DNA from 4 places in the Kribbella aluminosa genome. Region 4 is predicted to be linked to each of the others. Evidence: riboswitches for the same ligand, from Rfam matches in the RefSeq annotation. Region 4 holds a riboswitch; each other region holds the start of a gene.
What was found. A riboswitch is a leader RNA that binds a small molecule or an ion and turns the genes downstream of it on or off. The one in region 4 is predicted to bind ZMP and ZTP.
Positions count from the first base shown of each region.

Region 1: another riboswitch for ZMP and ZTP. It lies ahead of JOF29_RS10870 (5-aminoimidazole-4-carboxamide ribonucleotide transformylase); the one in region 4 lies ahead of folP (dihydropteroate synthase).
Region 2: another riboswitch for ZMP and ZTP. It lies ahead of JOF29_RS18420 (bifunctional 5,10-methylenetetrahydrofolate dehydrogenase/5,10-methenyltetrahydrofolate cyclohydrolase); the one in region 4 lies ahead of folP (dihydropteroate synthase).
Region 3: another riboswitch for ZMP and ZTP. It lies ahead of JOF29_RS21190 (glycine hydroxymethyltransferase); the one in region 4 lies ahead of folP (dihydropteroate synthase).

Region 1 is NZ_JAGINT010000001.1:2,237,616-2,241,159, reverse strand. It holds gene JOF29_RS10880 (acetolactate synthase large subunit) at 1-1,142, opposite strand, end outside; gene JOF29_RS10875 (class I SAM-dependent methyltransferase) at 1,464-2,183, shown strand; ZMP/ZTP riboswitch at 2,203-2,281, shown strand; gene JOF29_RS10870 (5-aminoimidazole-4-carboxamide ribonucleotide transformylase) at 2,300-3,166, shown strand; gene JOF29_RS10865 (phosphotransferase-like protein) at 3,156-3,544, opposite strand, start outside.
Region 2 is NZ_JAGINT010000001.1:3,854,433-3,857,976, forward strand. It holds gene prcA (proteasome subunit alpha) at 1-596, shown strand, start outside; gene JOF29_RS45385 (NUDIX hydrolase) at 593-1,318, shown strand; ZMP/ZTP riboswitch at 1,909-1,994, shown strand; gene JOF29_RS18420 (bifunctional 5,10-methylenetetrahydrofolate dehydrogenase/5,10-methenyltetrahydrofolate cyclohydrolase) at 2,014-2,874, shown strand; gene aroH (chorismate mutase) at 2,905-3,273, shown strand; gene JOF29_RS18430 (prephenate dehydrogenase) at 3,270-3,544, shown strand, end outside.
Region 3 is NZ_JAGINT010000001.1:4,404,143-4,407,686, forward strand. It holds gene JOF29_RS21185 (acyl-CoA dehydrogenase family protein) at 1-1,346, shown strand, start outside; ZMP/ZTP riboswitch at 1,346-1,425, shown strand; gene JOF29_RS21190 (glycine hydroxymethyltransferase) at 1,454-2,920, shown strand; gene JOF29_RS21195 (DHA2 family efflux MFS transporter permease subunit) at 2,969-3,544, opposite strand, start outside.
Region 4 is NZ_JAGINT010000001.1:2,733,277-2,736,820, reverse strand. It holds gene JOF29_RS13290 (hypothetical protein) at 1-532, opposite strand, end outside; gene JOF29_RS13285 (class II aldolase/adducin family protein) at 677-1,597, shown strand; ZMP/ZTP riboswitch at 1,584-1,671, shown strand; partial or broken gene folP (dihydropteroate synthase) at 1,695-2,517, shown strand; gene JOF29_RS13275 (maleylpyruvate isomerase family mycothiol-dependent enzyme) at 2,576-3,346, shown strand; gene JOF29_RS13270 (aldehyde dehydrogenase family protein) at 3,406-3,544, opposite strand, start outside.

The DNA.
Region 1 (3,544 bases), 500 kb from region 4:
TGGATCACGTGCTGCGGCGACAGCGTGCCGTCCTCCGGCTCGTCGTACCCGACCGGGTAGCGGGAGCGGACGTCCTCCAGCTGGTGGCGCCAGGCGTCGTACGACGGGGTCCGGCCGGCGGTCGCGATCTCGGTCCGGAGCGCGGCGAGCAGGTCGGTGATGACCTCCTTGCAGTCGCCCACGATCGGGACGTCGGCGGCCCGGTTCTTGCCGATCTCGGCCGGGTCGATGTCGGCGTGGATGACCTTCGCGTCCGGGGCGAACGAGTCCAGCTTGCCGGTCACCCGGTCGTCGAAGCGGGCGCCGAGCGTGATCAGCAGGTCGGACCGCTGCAGGGCGCCGACCGCGGACACCGAGCCGTGCATGCCGGGCATCCCGAAGTGCAGCGCGTGGGTGTCGGGCAGCGCGCCGCGGGCCATCAGCGTGGTGACGACCGGAATGCCGAGCAGCTCGGCCAGTTCCTTCAGCTCGGCGCTGGCCTGCGCGCGGATGACACCGCCGCCGACGTACAGCACCGGCTTCTCGGCGGCGACGATCAGGCGGGCCGCCTCACGCACCTGCTTCGGGTGCGGGCGGGTCACCGGCCGGTAGCCGGGCAGCGCGAGCTCGGTCGGCCACTGGAAGTCGACGCCGGTTTTCTGCATCGCGTCCTTCGTGACGTCCACCAGCACCGGACCGGGCCGGCCGGTGGAGGCGATGTGGAACGCCTCGGCGATCGTGGTCGCGATGTCGTTCGGGTCGGTCACCAGGAAGTTGTGCTTGGTGATCGGCATCGTGATGCCGCGGATGTCCGCCTCCTGGAAGGCGTCCGTACCGATCGCGGCGCCCGCCACCTGACCGGTGATCGCCACCAGCGGCACCGAGTCCATGTAGGCGTCGGCGATCGGCGTCACCAGGTTGGTCGCGCCCGGTCCGGAGGTCGCCATGCAGACGCCGACCTTGCCGGACGCCGCGGCGTACCCCTGGGCGGCGTGACCGGCGCCCTGCTCGTGACGTACCAGGATGTGGCGGATCTGGGTCGAGTCGAGCATCGGGTCGTACGCCGGGAGGATCGCGCCACCCGGGATGCCGAAGACGGTGTCCACTCCGGCATGTTCCAGTGCGCGGATCAGAGCCTGTGCCCCGGTCAGCTGCTCACTCATGAGTGCCTTCCCTCAGTCCTGTCACGATGGTTGTACTTTTCGCGACCGATCCATCCTCGCTTGTGGCCGTCACCTTGGCGACTCCGGGTCTCGGATAGTCGTACAGGCAACAAAAAACCCCTTCCGCCGGGTTGGCTGAAAGGGGCGCGTCGACTCGGTGGTCGCGTCAGTCGGCGCGCCGCACAAGTACGAGGAGAATCGATCGCATGTAGGCATTATTCGCCGAAACCTGCCGACCTGGTCAAGTTCAGCCACCCAGCGTCTCAATTTCTGAGACGACCGTCTTACAAGCAGGGCCCTCGCACCACCTAGTCTTTCAGGGTGACTGGCGACCCGTACGGCGACGAACAACTGGTACAGCTCTACGACCTGGACAACCCGGCCGGTGAGGACCACGAGTACTACCGCGCCTTGGCCGAGCGCACTGCGAAGGTCCTGGACTTCGGCTGCGGTACCGGCCTGCTCACGCGGTCGCTCGTCGCGTCCGGGCGGGAGGTGATCGGTATCGACCCCAGCCCCACGATGCTCGGGTACGCGCGCCGGCAGCCCGGCGCCGACGCGGTCACCTGGATCGACGGCGACCACCGCGTCGTACAGCCGACGGGCGATGTGGATCTCGTCGTCAGCAGCGGCAACACGATGATGCACGTCGCGGAGCACGCGGACACGGTCGCCGCGGTGGCCGCCGCGCTGCGGCCCGGCGGCGTGTTCGCGTTCGAGTCGCGGAACCCCGCCGTACGGGCGTGGGAGCAGTGGACGAGCGAGGCGACGTACGGCGAACGTGACACCGTGGCCGGGCACCTGAAGGAGTGGCTCGAGCTGATCGAGATCGCGGACCGGCGGGTGGTGTTCGACGCGCACAACGTGTTCGAGGACGGGCACGACGCGGTCTACCGGAACGTCCTGTACTTCCGGTCGGTCGAGGAGATCACCGCCGACCTGCGCGCGGCGGGCTTCTCCGACGTGGTCGTCGACGGCGGCTGGCACGGCGAACCGCTGGCCGCGAAGTCACGGCTGCTCGTGGTGCGGGCGACGAAGTAGGGCCAGACACGCCCTAAGCTGGCCATACCGCGACTGGCGAGGGTGGATCACCACCAGGGAGCTTCCGAGCAAAGGCGTCGTCCGCCTGGGCGCCTTCGAGCAACTCGGAGGTCCCGATGCGTCTGCGGTACGGCATGAATCCTCATCAGGCGGCCACGCTCGGCAACGCGCCGTTCACGGTGCTCGCCGGTGCGCCGTCGTACATCAACATCCTGGACGCGCTGACCGGTTGGCAGCTGGTCCGGGAGGCCGCGGAGCGGTTCGGCGTACCGGCCGCAGCGTCGTACAAGCACGTCTCACCCGCGGGTGCCGCGCTCGGCCGGACGGCGGCGGAGGCGTACCTGCGGGCGCGGGACGCGGATCCGAAGTCGTCGTACGGCGACTTCGTGGCGGTGTCGCGGCCGGTGGACCTGGAGCTGGCCGCGGTACTGAAGCGGGTGGTGTCGGACGGGATCATCGCGCCCGGGTACGACGACGGCGTACTGGAGATCCTGGCGGCGAAGAAGCGCGGGACGTATCTGGTGCTCGGGATGGACCCGTCGTACGAGCCGCCGGCCGACGAGGTCCGCGAGGTGTACGGCGTACGGCTGACGCAGGAGCGGGACGCCGCGCCACTCCCCCACGATCTGCCGGACGACGCGGTGCTCGGGATGATCGTCGCGCGCTACACGCAGTCGAACACCGTTGTGCTCGTGAAGGACGGGATGACGATCGGCGTCGGCGCCGGGCAGCAGTCGCGCGTCGACTGCACGCGCCTGGCCGGCGAGAAGGCGGCGCTCTGGTCGGCTGAACCCCTCACCGGGGTGACGATGGTCTCGGACGGTGCGCTTCCGTTCGCCGACAACGTCGAAGTCGCCCACCGGTACGGCGTCACCCACATCGTCGAGCCCGGCGGCTCGATCCGCTCCGACGAGATCGCCGCCGCCTGCGCCGCGCTCGGAATCACCTGGTCGGCCACGGGGCTGCGACTCTTCAGACACTGAGCAGGTAGGTGCCCTCAGCAACAGCCTTGCGGACCTCGGCGGCCGTCTCGGCCGCGTCGAGCCCGGAGGTGTCGATCGCGTGCCGTTCGAGTTCGGCGAGGTCCGCGAAGGCCGCGTGCAGCCCGGTGAGTGCGTCGGCGTCGGTCAGCTCGACTCCGCCGCGCGCCAGCCCGCGCTCCAGCGTCGTCGCGAGATCCGGCCGCAGGACGACGTACGACATCCGCCACTGTCCCTCGGCGGCGGCAGCCCGGTACGCGGGCAGGAACCACGGTCCGATGATGCCGTCCACCACGACGTCGTACCCACCGTCGGCGAACACCGCGACCGCTGCGACGATCGCGTCCACCACCACGGCGTTCTGCCGCTGCGATTCCGGCA
Region 2 (3,544 bases), 1.1 Mb from region 4:
CCGAGGTCGGCGCGAATGTGAGCGACGACCAGATCTACCGGCTCACGTACGACGGCTCGATCGCCGACGTCCAGGGGTACGCCGTGATGGGCGGCCCGGCCGACACGGTCGCGGAGTACATCGGCGAGCATTTCCAGGAGGGCATCTCGCTGGCCGGTGCGCTCCGGCTCGCGGTCGACGCCCTCGGCCACGACGGCACCGAGGTCCGGCAGCTGACCCCGGACCAGCTCGAGGTCGCGGTCCTGGACCGGACCCGGTCACAGGTGCGCAAGTTCAAGCGAATCTCCGAGCAGACGCTCGAACGCATTCTGTCGGAGTCCCACCCGGCAACCGACGACGAGGGCTCCGACGGCGGAGGCTCCGACGACGAGGGCTCCGACGGCGGAGGCTCCGACGACGAGGGCTCCGACGGCGGAGGCTCCGACGACGCGGGCTCTGGCGGCGGGAGCGGCGCGGACGGCGCGGCCACGGCCGGGGAGTCTTCGGCGAAGACCGAGGACGCCGGGTCCACCGAGACTCCGGTTGCTCCGCCTTCCGACGATGGCGACGTACCGGTCGCCCCGCCAGAAGACCCCGACGGCAACCGTCCGCTGTGACGGACCGGATCGAGGACTCAGCTGCCACCGAAAACGTGGCGGCTGAGTCGTCTGTGGGGTCGTCCGCGGGGTCGTCCGCATCGAGCGCGGCGCAGGCTGGGGGCGCGGCGTCCAGCCGCGCGTCGGGGGTGGCGTCGATCGACCCGGCGTCCGGTCGCGCGTCGGCGGCGGTGCCGGCGGATCCGGCGCCGTGGGAGTTGTTGGGGGAGGAGCTGGGGTTCGAGCGGTTCCTGTCCGTCCGGCTGCGGCGGTACCGGATGCCCGACGGGCGCGAGGTCGAGTGGGACGTGTTCGGCCGCGAGGCCGGGATCAACGCCGGCGTGACGGTGCTGCCGTTGACGCCGGAGGGGCGGATCGTGACGATCCGGATGTTCCGGGCCGGACCGGACAGCGTGGTCACGAACCTTCCCGGCGGTCTCGTCGAGCCTGGCGAGGACGTCGCCGTGGCGGGCGCGCGGGAGCTCGAGGAAGAGACCGGCTACACCTGCGAGACACTCGACGTGGTCGGCTGGCAGTGGTCCGGCGCGTCCTCGACGTTCCGCAAGTACGTCGCAATTGCCCGCGGCTGCCGCCCCGACGGCAAGCAGCAGCTGGACGAGGCCGAGGACTGCGTACCGGTCGAGCTGACCGTCGACGCCTTCCGCGCGGAGCTCCGCAACCCCGGCGCGATGACCGGCATCGACGCCGCCTACCTGGCCCTGGACCACGCCGGCCTCCTCTGACGATCGGGTTGCCCCCTCACGTGGAGGGTTGCCCCCTCACGTGGAGGGTTGCCCCCTCACGTGGAGGGTTGCCCCCTCACGTGGAGGGTTGCCCCCTCACGTGGAGGGTTGCCCCCTCACGTGGAGGGTTGCCCATTCACGTGGAGGGTTGCCCAGTGAAAATCTGAATGGGCAACCCTCCAGCTGAGTGGGTATGTGCGCGGGGCGCGCGGCGGCGGGCTGGCGAACCCTCGCCGTTCGACGAGCGGGCCGCCCTCGGCAGCAACTCGGCGGACGTGCGGTCCCTGCCTGCGCCGAGGTCCTCCGCCGCGCGCAGGGCTGCGGTTGACGGAAGGGCTTGCCGGGACGGGATCACGAAGCCTCCACTGGCCCGCCGGATACGGTCCAGCAACGCGCCGTGCCCATGGGTGGAGACAGGAAACCGTGCGAGGAGACCTGCAATGCCAGGTCCGCAGGCACCGTTCCTTGTGTCCGGTCCCGACCGCCGACCCCCGACCGCAGACCCCCGACCCCCGATCGCCGACCCCCGACCGGCTGTGGCGGAGGCCCTCGGAGTCGGGCTGTCGCGGGACCTCTGACGGGATATCCTGGAGCCGGACCGCGACTGGCGTTGAGGTGGACGAACCACCGGGGAACGGTCTGCCATCCGGCTTCGCCGCGCGCCTGGGCACCTTCGAACTCTGAGGAGTGCGCGCATGAGTGCTGAGCTGATGATCGGTACCGACCTCGCCGCCGGCATGGTGGCCACGGCGGCGGAGCGGGCGAGTGCCCTGCAGGAGAAGTACGGCGTGCAGCCGTGTCTGGCGACCGTGCTGGTGGGTGACGACCCGGCGTCGGCGACGTACGTGCGGATGAAGCAGAACCGGTCGAAGAAGGCCGGCATCGCGTCCCGGAGCGTCGTCCTGCCGGCCTCGACGACCACGGAAGAGCTGGTCGCGGAGATCACGAAGCTGTCCGAGGACCCGTCGGTACACGGGATCCTGCTGCAGCACCCGGTGCCGGCGCAGATCGACGAGCGGGCCGCGTTCGAGGCGATCGACCCGGCCAAGGACGTGGACGGCGTCACGATGCGGTCGTTCGCGGCGACGGCGTTCGACAGCCCCGGATTCCGCTCGGCCACGCCCGGTGGGATCCTGCGGTTGCTGGCGGCGTACGACGTACCGCTGGAGGGTGCGCATGCGGTGGTGATCGGCCGCAGCCCGATCCTCGGGAAGCCGGCCGGCATGTTGCTGCTGGCATCGAACGCGACCGTCACCTACGCGCACTCCCGGACCCGGGATCTCAAGGATCTGGTGCGGACCGCCGACGTGGTGATCGCCGCGGTCGGCAAGCCGAACTTCGTTCGCGGCGACTGGCTGAAGCCGGGCGCGGTGGTCGTCGACGCCGGGTACAACGAGGGCAACGTCGGCGACGTGCACTTCGCCGAGGCGGTCGAGGTCGCACGGCTGATCACGCCGGTCCCGGGCGGTGTCGGCCCGATGACGCTCGCGCTGCTGCTGGAGCAGACTGTCGACGCCGCTGAGACGGCTGTCCACTCTCTGACTGCTCTGAACTAGGGTTGGGGGAGACGAACTAGGAGGAGAGACGTGGCGGTACGCGCGATCCGGGGCGCCACCCAGCTGGACGTGGACGAGCGCGAGCACCTGCTCGAGCGGTCCGCGGAGCTGGTGAAGGCGGTCCTGGAGGCGAACGATCTGGAGAACGAGGATCTGATCAGCATCCTGTTCACCGTCACGTCGGACCTCCGATCGGAGTTTCCGGCGGTCGCCGGCCGGCAGATCGGGCTGACCGACGTACCGCTGATGTGCATGCAGGAGATCCCGGTGCCGCACGCACTGCCGCGCGTCGTCCGGCTGATGCTGCACACCGAGACGCCGCGCTCGCGGGACAAGATCCAGCACGTGTACCTGCACGGCGCGGTAGCTCTCCGCCCGGACCTGACCGGCGCCCAGTGAGTGGACTGACAGGCCCGGTCCGGATCGTGGGGACCGGGTTGATCGGGACGTCGATCGGGCTGGCGCTGGCCCGGCTGGGCGTGGTCGTGGAGCTCGTCGACGGGAACCCGGACAACGCGCTGATGGCCGAGCGGATCGGGGCCGGTTCGCGGCTGGTGCAGATCGAGCCGCAGCTCGTCGTGGTCGCCGTACCGCCGGACCACGTCGGAGCCGTCGTCGCCGAGCAGCTTGCGCAAACCAGCGCTGTGGTGACGGACGCGGCGAGCGTGAA
Region 3 (3,544 bases), 1.7 Mb from region 4:
TCGGGCTGCAGGCCGCGCCGTGGACCAGCGACCGACCGTCGCCGCACCTCACCCGGGCGGCCGGCTTCTACGTCTGGTCGCAGGTCGAGCCCGGCCACGGTTGCCCGATCTCGATGACGTACGCCGCGGTTCCGGCGCTCAAGGCGGACGAGCGGCTCGCGAAGGAGTGGATCCCGCAGCTCGCGTCGACGCAGTACGACGTACGCCGGTTGCCGGTCGCGGCGAAGAACGGTGCCCTCGCCGGGATGGGGATGACCGAGAAGCAGGGCGGGTCGGACGTCCGGGCGAACCTGACGACCGCGACCCCCGTCGGGGATGACGGTGAGTACCAGCTCAACGGGCACAAGTGGTTCTGCTCGGCGCCGCAGGCGGACGTGTTCCTGGTACTGGCGCAGGCCCCGGACGGTTTGAGCTGCTTCGTCGTACCGCGAGTGCTTGCCGACGGCAACCGGAACCCGTTCGCGCTGCAGCGGCTGAAGGACAAGCTCGGGAACCGCTCGAACGCGTCCAGCGAGGTCGAGTTCCACGGGACGATCGGGTACCGGCTCGGGGACGAGGGCGCCGGCGTACGGACGATCATCGAGATGGTCGCGGCGACCCGGTTGGACTGCGTCCTCGGCTCCGCGGCACTCCAACGGCGGGCGCTGGTCGAGGCGATCTGGCACACCCGGCACCGCTCGGCGTTCGGCGGTCTGCTCGCCGACAAGCCCGCGATGCAGAACGTGCTCGCCGACCTCGCCCTCGAAAGCGAGGCGGCGACCGCGCTGGGGATGCGACTGGCCGCCGCGGTGGATTCCTCGGACCCGAAGGAGGCAGCCTTCCGCCGGATCGGGCTGCCGCTCGCGAAGTTCTGGGTGTGTAAGCGGACGCCGTTCATGGTCGCGGAGGCGCTCGAGTGCCTCGGCGGCAACGGGTACGTCGAGGAGTCCGGGCTGCCACTGCTCTACCGGGAGTCGCCGCTGAACTCGATCTGGGAAGGGTCCGGCAACGTCAACGCGCTCGACGTACTGCGCGCGCTGAGGCGGCCCGAGTCGCTCGAGGCCTGGCTGCTCGAGGTTGGCGCGGTCCAAGGGGCCGACGATCGGCTCGACGCCGCCGTGCACGACGTACTGCAAGCGCTTGCTGATGTCGCTGACGCCGAAGCCGGAGCACGTCGACTGGCCGCGCGGATGGCGTTGTGCCTGCAGGCGTCACTGCTGATCCGGCACTCGACACCGGCAGTCGCGGACGCCTTCGTCGCGTCCCGGCTGGCGAACGACTGGGGCGGTGTGTTCGGGACCCTTCCACAGAAGACACAGTCGCGGACGACACCGTTCCAGGAGATCGTCGAACGCACGATAGGGTGAGCGGGTCGCGACTGGCGCGCTGAGGTGGAGAACCACCGGGGAGCGAAAACCGTCGGCACCGTGCGCCTGGGTGCCTTCGACCCACTGCAACCGCAGGAGAGACAACGATGCCTGAATCCTCCGACACCGCCGCACCCTTCGACGCCGCCGCCGCGTCGGCCGCGTACAACAACGCGCTGCAGGTGATCGCCGCGGTCGAGCCGACCATCGCCGGCGCGATCCGGTCCGAGCTGGCCGACCAGCGGTCCTCGCTGAAGCTGATCGCCAGCGAGAACTACGCCTCCCCCGCCACGCTGCTCACGATGGGCAACTGGCTGTCGGACAAGTACGCCGAGGGCACCGTCGGGCACCGCTTCTACGCCGGCTGCCAGAACGTCGACACCGTCGAGCGGACCGCCGCCGACCACGCGGAGGCCCTGTTCGGCGCCCCGCACGCGTACGTCCAGCCGCACTCCGGCATCGACGCGAACCTGGTCGCGTTCTGGGCGATCCTGGCCCAGCGGATCGAGTCCCCGGCGCTGGCCGAGGCGGGCGCGAAGCACGTCAACGACCTGTCCGACGAGGACTGGACCAAGCTCCGCAAGGCGCTCGGCGACCAGAAGATGCTCGGCATGTCGCTGGACGCCGGCGGCCACCTGACGCACGGTTTCCGGCCGAACATCTCCGGCAAGATGTTCAACCAGCACTCCTACGGGACGAACCCGGAGACCGGCCTGCTCGACTACGACGAGGTCGCCCGGGCCGCGCGCGAGTTCAAGCCGCTGATCCTGATCGCCGGCTACTCGGCGTATCCGCGCAAGGTGGACTTCGCCAAGATGCGCGAGATCGCCGACGAGGTCGGCGCGACGCTGATGGTCGACATGGCGCACTTCGCCGGCCTGGTCGCGGGCAAGGTGTTCACCGGCGACTTCGACCCGGTGCCGCACGCGCACGTCACCACCACGACCACGCACAAGTCGCTGCGCGGCCCGCGCGGCGGCATGGTGCTCTGCCAGCCGGAGTACGCCGAGTCCGTCGACCGCGGCTGCCCGATGGTGCTCGGCGGTCCGCTCAGCCAGACGATGGCCGCGAAGGCGGTCGCGCTCGCCGAGGCGCGGCAGCCGTCGTTCCAGCAGTACGCGCAGGCCGTCGCGGACAACGCCGTCACGCTCGCCGAGGGCCTGATGAAGCGCGGCGTCAAGCTCGTCACGGACGGAACCGAGAACCACCTCGCCCTGCTCGACGTGTCGGCGTACGGCATCACCGGCCGGCAGGCCGAGTCGGCGCTGCTCGACGCGGGCATCGTCACCAACCGGAACGCCGTACCGCGGGACCCGAACGGCGCCTGGTACACCTCCGGTGTCCGGATCGGTACGCCGGCCCTCACCACCCGCGGGTTCGGCGCCGACGAGTTCGACCGGGTCGCGGAGCTGATCGTCGACGTACTGTCCGCGACGACGCCGACGACCACCTCCGCCGGCGCTCCGTCCAAGGCGAAGTACGTGCTGGCCGACGGCGTCGCCGACAAGACCCGCGCCGCCGCCGCCGAGATCCTCGACAAGCACCCGCTGTACCCGGGCCTCGAGCTCACCTGACCCATCGACAGCGCCCGCTCCCCTCGGAGCGGGCGCTGTTGCTTGTCGTCAGGCGTCCTGCTGGACGCCCGTCAGCGCATCCGGGGAGGCCTTCGCGGCCCGCTTCGGCATCAGCGTCGCGGCGAGGATCGCGCCGGCGACGGCGATGCCGCCGGAAACCCACATCGTGGTGTTGAGGCTGGTGAGGAACGCCTCCCGCACACTGCTCGCCAGCTCCGCCGATCCCGTCTTCGCCGCCACCGCGAGACCACCTGCAAGACTCCGCTGCGCCGCGTCCGCCACCTGCGTAGGCAGACCGGTCGTGTCCACGTTGTGCCGGTACACCGAGTTCAGCACGGTCCCGAGTACGGCGACACCGACCGTCCCGCCGACCTGACGGAACGCCTGCAGCAGCCCCGATCCGGTGCCGGCCCGCTCCGGGTCGAGCACACCGAGCGCCGCGTTCATTGCCTGCGGCATCGAGCACCCGAGCCCGAAGCCGACCACCACGAACCAGATCGCCGTGTACCCGTACCCGGTGCCGCGGCCGGTGAACGCGCCGAGCACGAATCCGCCAGCCATCACCACGAACCCGGTCATCACGACCAGCCGGGTGCCGATCCGCGACTCCACCGGCGCGGCCAG
Region 4 (3,544 bases):
CCCATTGCGTGACGCCGTTGCGGTAGAGCATGACCTCGCCGGTTCGCCGTACGGTCAGGCCGATCTCGATGTCGGAGGCGGTGACGTAGCCGGTCGACGTACTGGTGCTGGACAGCATCACCGAGGACCAGTCGGTGTCGGGGCCGGCCGAGTTCGCGTTCGGGTCGACGGTGGCGGAGACGGTGTACGAGTCGGTTGCGTCGGCGGCCGCCGGTGCGTCGAGGCGGACGGCGGAGTTGCCGATCCAGAAGGACAGGCGGCCCGGGTACGAGTTGTTGTTGACCTGCGAGTAGTAGCTGGGCGGCGTACCAGCTGGAGAGGTCCAGTTCCCGTGCACCCGGGTCAGCGTGACGCCCTTGCCAGGACCTGATTGGCGCGTGCCCAGGGAGTCGTTCATGCCGTACGTCGGGGATGCGTCGCGGGCGCCGTCGAACGAGTCGAGCAGGCCGGGTGGTGCGACAGCGTTGGCCGGTACGACAGGTGCCAGGCCGGTGAACAGCAGTACCGCCGCGACGGCGTGTGCGAGCTTCATCGAGTTCCTCCCGGGTCCAGGGCGGCAGAAGGGGTGGTGTCGAGCTCGTCGGAGATGCATCATTGGAGCGCTCCAATTGCGAGGAACCTACGCCCGGACTCGCGTACACGTCAACGGCCCGCGATGGCCGGAACCGGAGGACCTGTGAACCAGACACCCACCGACGCCCACCCCCAGCCGGAGACGGCGCTGTTCGACGCTGTGGCGACCGAGCCGCTGCCCGCGGAGCTGGTGGCAGAACTGGCGTCCTTGGCCCGGTGGATGGGCGACGGGAACAGGGAGCTCGCGGTACTCGGTGAGGGAAACGTATCCGCCCGGACCGGCGCGCACCGGATGCTGGTCAAGGCCAGTGGCACGTCGCTCGAGCACGCGACCTTCGTGGAGGTCCGCCTGCAGCCGCTGCTCGAACTGCTCGACGCACCGGACGCCGACGACACCGACGTCCAGCGCGCACTCCTCGACAGCCGGCTCGACCCCACGGCACCACAGCCGTCGGTCGAGTCCCTCCTGCATGCCGCAGCGCTCACCCACGGCGCGAACGTGGTCGCCCACTGCCACCCGCAGTCGGTCAACGCGATCGGCTGCTCCGACCGGGCCCAGGCACTCGTCGGCGGGGCCCTGTTCCCGGACCAGATCGTCGTCCTCGGACGCGAGCAGATCCTCCTGCCGTACGTCGATCCCGGGCTGGAGCTCGGCCGCCGGGCACGAACCGCGATCCTGGAGTTCCTCGACCGGCGAGACGAGCGCCCACGTGTGATCTACCTCGGCAACCACGGGATGGTCGCGCTGGCCGAGTCCTGCGGCGAAGCACGGCGGATCACCCAGATGGCCGACAAGACCGCCCGGATCCTGCGCGACTGCCTCGCGGTCGGGTCGCCGCGCTACCTGCCGGACCACCTGGCCGACCGGATCCACACCCGCCCCGACGAAGCACTCCGCCGGCAGGCACTGGCCGCCGCGCCGTACCCCGATGCCGACCAGGCCCAGGTCGTACCCGACCGCCAGGACGCCACAAAACCCGGCGCGATTCGTCGAGACGTGGGTAGGCTGTCCGATGGGCCGTGACTGGCGTCTGGATGGATCACCGTCGTGGAGCGGCCCCGTCATCTGACGTCGTGCCGCGCGCCTGGGCCTCTGGGAACTCTCTGGGAGGCACGACGTGATGCATGAATTCACTGCTCCGGCATTGTGGGCCGAAAGGCCCCGGCTGGTCGGGATTGTCAACGTCGCCGCTGACTCGTTCTCCGACGGCGGCAGGTTTCTGGCGACCGAAGACGCCTTGGCGCAGGCCTGGCGACTGCTGGACGCGGGCGCCGACATCATCGAACTCGGCGCTGCGGCCAGCCATCCAGGCGCCGAGCGAGTAAGCGTCGAAGAGGAAAAACGCCGGCTGGCCGACGTCCTGGACGAACTGGTGGCCGCCCGCGTACCTGTGTCGGTCGACTCGTTCACACCTCAGACACAGCTGTTCGCTGCCGCTCACGGTGCCACCTATCTCAACGACATCCAAGGGTTCCCCGACCCGGAACAGTACGCCGAGCTGCCCGACAGTGGCTGTTCGCACATCGTCGTGCACTCGGTCCAGCGCCGCGGTCCAGCTACCAAAGTGCGGATCGATGCGCCAACAGTGCGACAGGGGCTTGAACAGTTCTTCCGCGATCGCCTCGCAGCTCTTCAGGCCGCCGGCATCAACCGCGAGCGCTTGGTCGTAGATCCCGGACTCGGATACTTCCTCAGTAGTGCCCCGGAGCCGTCGGTCATGGTCCTGGGAGGGCTTGACGAGATAAGGGCCAGGTTCGGTCTCACCGTCGAGGAAGTCGTTTCTTCGCGCTCTCACAGGCAGAGACCTCGTCGACATCGGGCCGGCCACCCTCGCAGCAGAGTTGTACGCGGCCGGTCAAGGCGCGGACTTCATCCGCACCCACGACGTTGCTGCGATTTCGGACGCGCTCACGATCTTTACGGCGCTGGCCAAGGAACGGTAATCGCCGAGAGCGCGCAGCTGGTCGGAAGAAAGCCGTGGGCTGCGAGGTTGACCCCCGTATGACCACATCTGTCGACCGCGCCATCGCGGCGCTCCGTGCCAACCACGACACCCTCGCCGCACTGGTGCCGACCTTGTCCGAGGAACAACTGAGGAGCCGCAGCGGGGCGAAGGACTGGACCGTGGCGCAGGTGCTCTCGCACCTCGGAAGCGGTGCCGAGATCAGTCGGCAACCGATCGCGACCACCGCCGGCGAGCAGGTCGAGGCTGAGGACAACCAGTCGATCTGGGACCGGTGGAACGCCTCGTCCCCGGCCGACCAAGCGGCCGGGTTCCTCAAACACGACGCGGAGTACCTCGACACGGTCGAAGGGCTCAGCGCCGAGCAGCGCGATCGCCAGATCGACCTGCGTATCATGCCGGAACCGGTGCCGCTGATCGTCGCGCTCGCCCTGCGGCTCAACGAGGTCGCCAACCACGCCTGGGACGTGCGCGTCGGAATCAACCCGTCGGCGACTGTGGATTCGGACTCCGCCGAGCTGCTCCTCGAGCTCTTCGGTGGGCCGCTGGCCTTCCTGCTGGGTTTCTCCGCCAAGACCGACCAGCTCGAGCAGCAGGTCCGCCTGGCGATCCCGGGCGGCGGCATCGAGATCACCGACGCGGTCACCGTGACCGACGCGGTCGATGACCCGACAGCCACCTTCGAGGGTCCGAAAGAGGCCGTGGTGCGGCTGCTGACCGGGCGGCTCGGCGCCGAGCACGCCGCTGGCGTCACTGTGACCGGCAACGTCACGCTGGACGATCTCCGGAAGGTTTTCCCCGGCTACTAGTCGGGCGCACCAGCGCGAACGAGCGGCCTTCCCGGTCGGTCTGGATCTCGGCGTGCGCGTCATGGGGCGGCGATGTGAAGAACTGTCGGCGCGGAGAAACAGCCCGGCCCAGACAGGTTCGAGCCGTCCAGCAAAATTTCGGTGCCCTGGGCGACGATCTCGCCCACGACGCGAGTCAGCTTCCGCCGGCTCCTGAGA